Regions from separate parts of the Sphingobacterium sp. InxBP1 genome, predicted to be linked through region 3. Evidence: riboswitches for the same ligand, from Rfam matches in the RefSeq annotation. Region 3 holds a riboswitch; each other region holds the start of a gene.
What was found. Region 3 has a riboswitch for thiamine pyrophosphate ahead of thiS (sulfur carrier protein ThiS). Riboswitches for the same ligand answer to the same signal wherever they lie in the genome.
Positions count from the first base shown of each region.

Region 1 (2,270 bases), on a different contig from region 3:
GACAGGAATACTAGGACAATACAAGTGCGGAAACAATTTATAATCGGGTTTTATTCGTGGCAAAACGAAAATTAATCAGTCAGCGCCATCCTCTACTCTATACAATCGCTGTCTGGGTAAGAAGAATACAAAGAAAAGCCATCTGGCTGTTGGACAATAAGCGATATGCACAGGCAAAAACAGCAGAGTTGCTTCGGTTCAGGGTAAAGAAGCACCAGTCGGTTTTATTGAAGAAGCTTGGAGAGAACAATATGCAGCTTCAGATCAATAAAGTAACCAACCTCAAGATTGCGGCACAGCAGATCACTGGGATTTTAATCCGGCCAGGTGAGACGTTCTCGTTCTGTAAACTCGTAGGACTGCCGACACAAAAGAAAGGGTATCTTCCGGGGATGGAACTCTCTTTTGGAGAGGCTAGGGCGGGCATAGGGGGTGGCATATGCCAGATATCCAATCTTATCCACTGGCTCGTGATCCACAGCCCGCTAACCGTCGCTGAACGCTATCACCATTCCTTCGATCCTTTTCCAGACGATGGCCGAGTTCTGCCTTTTGGTAGTGGCGCGACCATATTCTACAATTATCGCGACTATCAATTCACCAACCATACGGACCATACCTTCCAGATTAACCTGTGGTTTACCGAAAAATGTCTGGAAGGTGAGCTTAGGATTGATCAGGAACTGGATTTTGCCTACCATGTGTTTGAGCGCGCGCACCAATTTCTGAAGATCGGCAACGACTTCTACCGTAAAAATGAGATCTGGCGCGAAAAGCTGTTAAAATTCGAGGGCGGTAAGATAATCGAGACAGCGTGCATAATGAAGAATTTTGCACGGGTTGCTTATACTCCCCCTTACTATATTGTGCCTGATCCCAAAAACGAAAAAGGCACTACTGAATAGACAGCCTTTCTGTTTCTCCTTTTTTTTGATTAAGTTTGATGTGGCTTTGGGGGTATTCTGTACAGAATTGAGATAGTCCCTTTGAACCTGATACGGTTTACACCGACGTAGGGAAAAGCATCCGCTTGACATATACGATAGGATGGACAAGTCCGACTGTCCCGATTCTTCCTGACAAAGCCACAACAAGACATAAAAGAACTGAAGGCATGGAAGAAACTATTATTCAACTATTAAAAAGAGTCAAGCAGCAAAGGCCCCTAGTGCACAATATTACCAACATGGTGGTTATGAACAATACGGCCAATGCCTTACTTGCACTTGGCGCATCACCGGTCATGGTTCATAGCCCATCTGAAGTGCAGGAAGTTGTGGATCTGGCTCAGGCGCTCGTTTTAAACATCGGTACAATAAGTGAGCAGACTGCCGAGGCTATGCTTATTGCCGCCGAACATGCAAACAATAATGGGAAGCCCTGGGTGCTGGACCCGGTAGGTGCCGGTATCTCCGCTTTCCGAAACGACCTACTGGCTAACCTACTGGAACTTCGGCCAACTATAATCCGGGGAAATGCATCAGAGATCATGAGTTTATATAACGTCCAGCAGGCGACCACAAAAGGCGTGGACAGCACTGCTGACAGCGCTGCTGCGGTTGATTCAGGCAAAGGTCTGCAACAGCAAACCGGTTCCGTTATCTGTATCTCGGGAAAGGTTGACTATATCCTTTCGGATCAGCGTTTGGCCGAAGTACGTAATGGCCACGCCATGATGACCCAGGTAACAGGCTTGGGCTGTAGCGCCACCGCCCTCATTGGTGCATTTATCGGCGTCACGGGGCAAGTATTTGACGCAGCAGTAGCGGGAGTTTCCATTTTGAGCCTTGCCGGAGAACTGGCAGCCGGAAGATCCGCAGGTCCGGGCTCCCTGCAGGTAAACCTTTACGACGAACTATACCGCCTGGATGAGGACACCCTAAAGACACATCTTCAGATTACCTGCCATGGCGTTTAGCCCACAGTTTCCTTACCCTCTGTATCTGGTTATCTCGGAGGAGGATTGCTACCCACAGCCCTGGCTACAGGTTGCGGAAGAAGCAATAATTGGCGGCGTAGATATTGTGCAGCTACGTGAAAAAAAAGCAGTCTATTCCGATTTTCTGGAAAAAGCCCATAAGCTTATACGTCTCACCGACCATTATGGAATTCCGTTAATTATCAATGATGCCATAGATATTGCTGCCGACGTTGGTGCATGGGGCGTACATGTTGGACAAAAAGACCTGCCGCCCCTGGCTATACGGGAAAAATTCGGCAACAGCATACACATAGGCTGGTCGATGGATGCCCTTGCTCAGCTGGAAAGT
Region 1 covers NZ_JAINDX010000049.1:704,422-706,691, reverse strand. The annotation lists gene K7A41_RS22820 (VanW family protein) at 57-905, shown strand; TPP riboswitch at 944-1,036, shown strand; gene thiM (hydroxyethylthiazole kinase) at 1,115-1,918, shown strand; gene thiE (thiamine phosphate synthase) at 1,908-2,270, shown strand, end outside.
Region 1: linked by a shared signal. The riboswitch ahead of thiM (hydroxyethylthiazole kinase) and the one ahead of thiS (sulfur carrier protein ThiS) in region 3 are both predicted to bind thiamine pyrophosphate.

Region 2 (2,270 bases), on a different contig from region 3:
CGACACAAAGAAAGATTGGGAAATCGGGTTTCCCGCGTTGTCTAGCAGGGGCTTTCCCTGATCGTAAACAAAGGCATTTAAAGTAAAATGAGTCAGGTGTGGTGCGCCAGTGGCATACTTCCAATGTCCTTTTAGCCGATATGCAGATCCTTCCCGAGAAGCAATCCCTGCGATCTGTCCACTTCCTCCCAAGCAGACCTTGTCAGATACAAAAAGATCGGTGGCTACAGCAGGATCAATATATCCGACAAATAGATTTGCGCCCGCACACAAGGTCACCGTCCAAGCCAGTCCTCCATCCCAATATGCCAATTCCTCCAATAACGAAAGCCCTTGGCTTAAGTGAAGCCCCAGCCCGCCCAAGGATGTGGGCACCCACATCTTAAACCATCTGTTACGGTAGATCAAGGCTAGTTGTTCGTCAGATAAAGTCTTTTGCAGAATAGCCTTTCGCTGACAATCCATTAAGCAAGCGATATCTTCAGGGCTAAGTTGCATATATTTTTTCGTCATTTAGTATCTTCCTCCAATTAAAATAACCACCAAAAGCCATTACAAACAAAAACAGCGTTAGCCCCGCATAAAGGAACAATCCTTTATGCAACAATAGGGGAATCGCTACAAGGTTGCTCAGATTCAATAAAAGCCAATTTTCCAGTTTACGCTTCGCCAGTAGCCACATGCCTGCCCAAGCTGTGCAGGACACAATTGAATCCCACAAGGGCACATCGGAGTCTGTCAGATGCACGAGTCCAAAGTAAAACGCCAGAAACCCGCCGATGCAGATAAATCCGACGATCCACCAGTCGCTTTTCGCACACCGGCTTATTGGTACGACTGTTGCACTGCCATATCTCCAATAAAACCACCCATAAATGCTCATGATCAGATAATAAAGATGGAGTAATATTTCAGCGTATAGCTTTGCATGAAATAAAACATAAACAGAAATTATGATTCCGATTAGGCCAAAAATATAGTGGATGGATTTATTCAATCGGGAAAACCAGACCTGTAAAATACCGAAGATCACGGCTAACCATTCTGCGGCTGTAGCCTGTTGTATTTGCTCAGTAAAGGATTCGAAAAAGGAATACTCGGTCATTAAAAAGTGTTTATCTTCTAAATTACTCTAATAAAACACTTAGGAGAGAAAACCAGCTGTTTTCTTGAAATTAGATCCCTACGCCAGCATTATCTGGATCAGGTATATAAAAGCGATTATACAGGGACTACAATCGCTTTTATTGGGTATAATCTCAGCCCAAAATGATTCATCATTTTAAGCACCCCATAAGTATATCTGTTAAAGCGAATTAATTAAGCAATATCAATTAATTTCAAGGCTTTATGTGTACGAATTCGGGTTTCCCGACAAAGTTCAGCGTCGTCGTTTAAAGATTTCCCATGTGAAGGAATCATTTCGCGCAGTTTTTTACGATACTCATCGGATTTTGCCCGGTCTGGAAAACACTTCTTCAACAGGCTGATCATGATAGCTACCGAAGTAGAGGCGCCCGGAGAAGCTCCTAATAATGCCGCGATAGAACCATCTGCACTCGATACCACTTCAGTACCAAATTCCAGAATGCCCCCTTTCTTCTTATCTTTTTTAATTACCTGAACGCGTTGTCCGGCTTTCTCAATGACCCAATCCTCCAATTTGGCGGTAGGCATAAATTGTTTGAGAGATTCCAGTTTATCTTTGGGTGATTTCATCACCTCCGTAATCAAATATTTGGTCAAAGGCAAATTATCGAGTCCTGCAGATAACATTGGCCGTATATTGGAAAGTTTAATGGATGCCGGCAAATCAAAATAAGATCCCTGTTTTAAAAATTTGGTTGAAAAACCAGCATAAGGGCCAAAGAGTAAGGCTTGTTTGCCGTCAATATAGCGGGTATCCAAATGTGGTACTGACATTGGCGGCGCGCCTACCGATGCTTTACCGTATACTTTAGCGTGGTGCGCATTAATAATCTCCTGGTTGGTGCATCGCAACCACTGACCACCAACTGGGAATCCGCCATAACCTTTCGCTTCGGGGATGCCAGATTTTTCGAGCAGCAACAAAGAATGTCCACCGGCACCGATAAACACAAACTTCGCTTTTATCTCCCTCTTCACACCTGTTTTTAGATCCTTCACCTCGACTTCCCAGCGGCCGTCGTCCTCGCGTTCGATATCCACCACCTCATGACTCAAAGAAATCGAGATATTATCTTTTTTTGCAAGGTTGGCAATCAGATCACGCGTGAGCGAACCAAAAT
Region 2 covers NZ_JAINDX010000042.1:261,420-263,689, forward strand. The annotation lists gene K7A41_RS08805 (acyl-CoA dehydrogenase) at 1-498, opposite strand, end outside; gene pnuC (nicotinamide riboside transporter PnuC) at 488-1,105, opposite strand; TPP riboswitch at 1,162-1,304, opposite strand; gene K7A41_RS08815 (malate:quinone oxidoreductase) at 1,321-2,270, opposite strand, start outside.
Region 2: linked by a shared signal. The riboswitch ahead of pnuC (nicotinamide riboside transporter PnuC) and the one ahead of thiS (sulfur carrier protein ThiS) in region 3 are both predicted to bind thiamine pyrophosphate.

Region 3 (2,270 bases):
GTTATACCAGCCATTTCCCAATATAACTCCAATGGCATTTTTACCTTGCCGAAGCTGCGCCGTCACATCTTCCACAACATACAACGTCCGTCTATCGTAGCGCGTAAACATAGGGTCAAGACGATGATCACCGACCCTTCTGCCATTGATCGACAGTTCATAAAGACCAGCGGCAGCGATATAAATCCGGGCGGATTTGATCGGTTTGTCCGCACCGAATGCTCGTCTAAAATAAGGAGCTGACCGTTCATGCCTATCGTGCTGGTCACTGATCCATTTTCCTTTCCAGCGGTCCGCCTGCATCATTCCCGTCTCAAAGGAAGCAATTGTAGAGGTGCAGGCTTTCCCGTACTTATCCCAAACACGTACTTTCCAAAAATATTTCGTCTGCGGTTTCAATACATTACCTGCATATTGTACAAGCATGGCTGCACTTTTCTGTATCCCGCTATTCCAGACATCCGCTTTATCTTTTAAGAGTGCAAGAGAATCGCCATCGACCATAACCTGATAGGCTGTTTGTAAAGCGCCCTGCCGGTTGTCATCCAGTTGCCAGCTTAATCTGGGAGCCGCTTGATCCACCCCTAAAGGGTTTTGAAGATGTTCACAGGTTAAACGAATAGGTAGACATTGTTGCATTTGCCACCCGCTTACGACAGTAGCTGTACATAGCATGAGTATCGATAATATCTTCCGCATTTTGGTCTATTAAATTGTTTTAGCTATTCTATTAACTAAAGTATCAATTATTTTTTAAGATAGCGAACTATGCTGCACTGTCCTGCTTATTTCAAAAAATTAATAGATATCATTGTTTTATTCATTCAAATTATATTATCTTAGCATCAGCTTTAGGGGTGTCTGCATATGCAGGCTGAGATTTTACCCTTAGAACCTGATCCAGATCATACTGGCGTAGGGAAAAGTGCGATGTCTACAGGATACCTAGTGTATCTTTTTGTGGCCATTCCTAAAGTGGTATTAAAATAATAATTAGGAATGGAACTTACGATCAATCATCAAACCCGTTTTTTCGACCCCGCCCCCCACTCTTTGGAAGAGCTTTTACAGGCAGAACTAGCAGACAAAACACAAGGTGTCGCAGTCGCTGTCAATAACCGTGTTGTACCACAGCATATTTGGGCCTCTACACCGCTGAAGGCCAACGACCAAATCCTTCTGATCACCGCGACACAAGGTGGGTAAACTATTTCAAAAGAAAGTCTTTCACACAGCACTAATTTCCTTACCATGACATCACAAAACATCACACAGACACCCTTTCCGAATTCCAAAAAAGTTTTTGTTCCCGGAACACTTTACCCCATCCAGGTAGCAATGCGTCAGATCCAGCTCAGCTCGACAAAGCTGAGCAACGGCCAGGAGGAGTTCAATCCGCCCGTTACCGTCTACGATACATCTGGACCTTATACCGATGAGAATACCGCCATAGACATACGCAAGGGGCTTCCTCGTCTTCGTGAACAATGGATATTGGACCGAAATGATGTCGTCCAGCTGGATGGAATCAGTTCGGAATACGGAAGAAAACGGCTTGCCGACAAGTCTCTTGACAGCTTGCGCTTCGCCTACAGTCATAAACCGAAAGTCGCCGACAAAGGCAAAAATGTGACCCAGCTGCACTATGCGAAAAAAGGCATTATCACGCCAGAGATGGAATATGTGGCCATTCGTGAAAATCAGCGTATAGACCAGCTCGCCAACTGTACCCCCGGAATGGATCAGCAGCATCAGGGCGAGAATTTTGGTGCCAGAACTGCTGGAAAATACATTACTCCCGAATTTGTGCGTGAGGAAATTGCGGCGGGAAGAGCCATTATTCCCAATAACATCAACCATCCCGAAAGCGAGCCAATGATCATCGGCCGCAATTTTTTGGTAAAAATTAATGCCAACATCGGTAACAGTGCCGTAAGTTCGAGCATTGAAGAGGAGGTTGAAAAAGCAGTATGGGCCTGCCGTTGGGGTGCTGATACGATTATGGACCTGTCGACCGGTAAAAATATACACGAAACACGTGAATGGATTATCCGCAATTCGCCTGTTCCAATCGGAACAGTTCCGATCTATCAAGCACTTGAAAAAGTAAAAGGTGTGGCCGAAGATCTGACCTGGGAGATATTTCGGGATACATTGATTGAGCAGGCAGAACAGGGCGTTTCGTATTTTACAATCCATGCTGGGGTACTGCTGCGCTATATTCATCTGACAGCCAACCGCGTGACCGGCATCGTTTCCCGAGGAGGGTC
Region 3 covers NZ_JAINDX010000043.1:3,021-5,290, forward strand. The annotation lists gene K7A41_RS09540 (alpha-L-rhamnosidase) at 1-699, opposite strand, end outside; TPP riboswitch at 844-939, shown strand; gene thiS (sulfur carrier protein ThiS) at 1,000-1,206, shown strand; gene thiC (phosphomethylpyrimidine synthase ThiC) at 1,252-2,270, shown strand, end outside.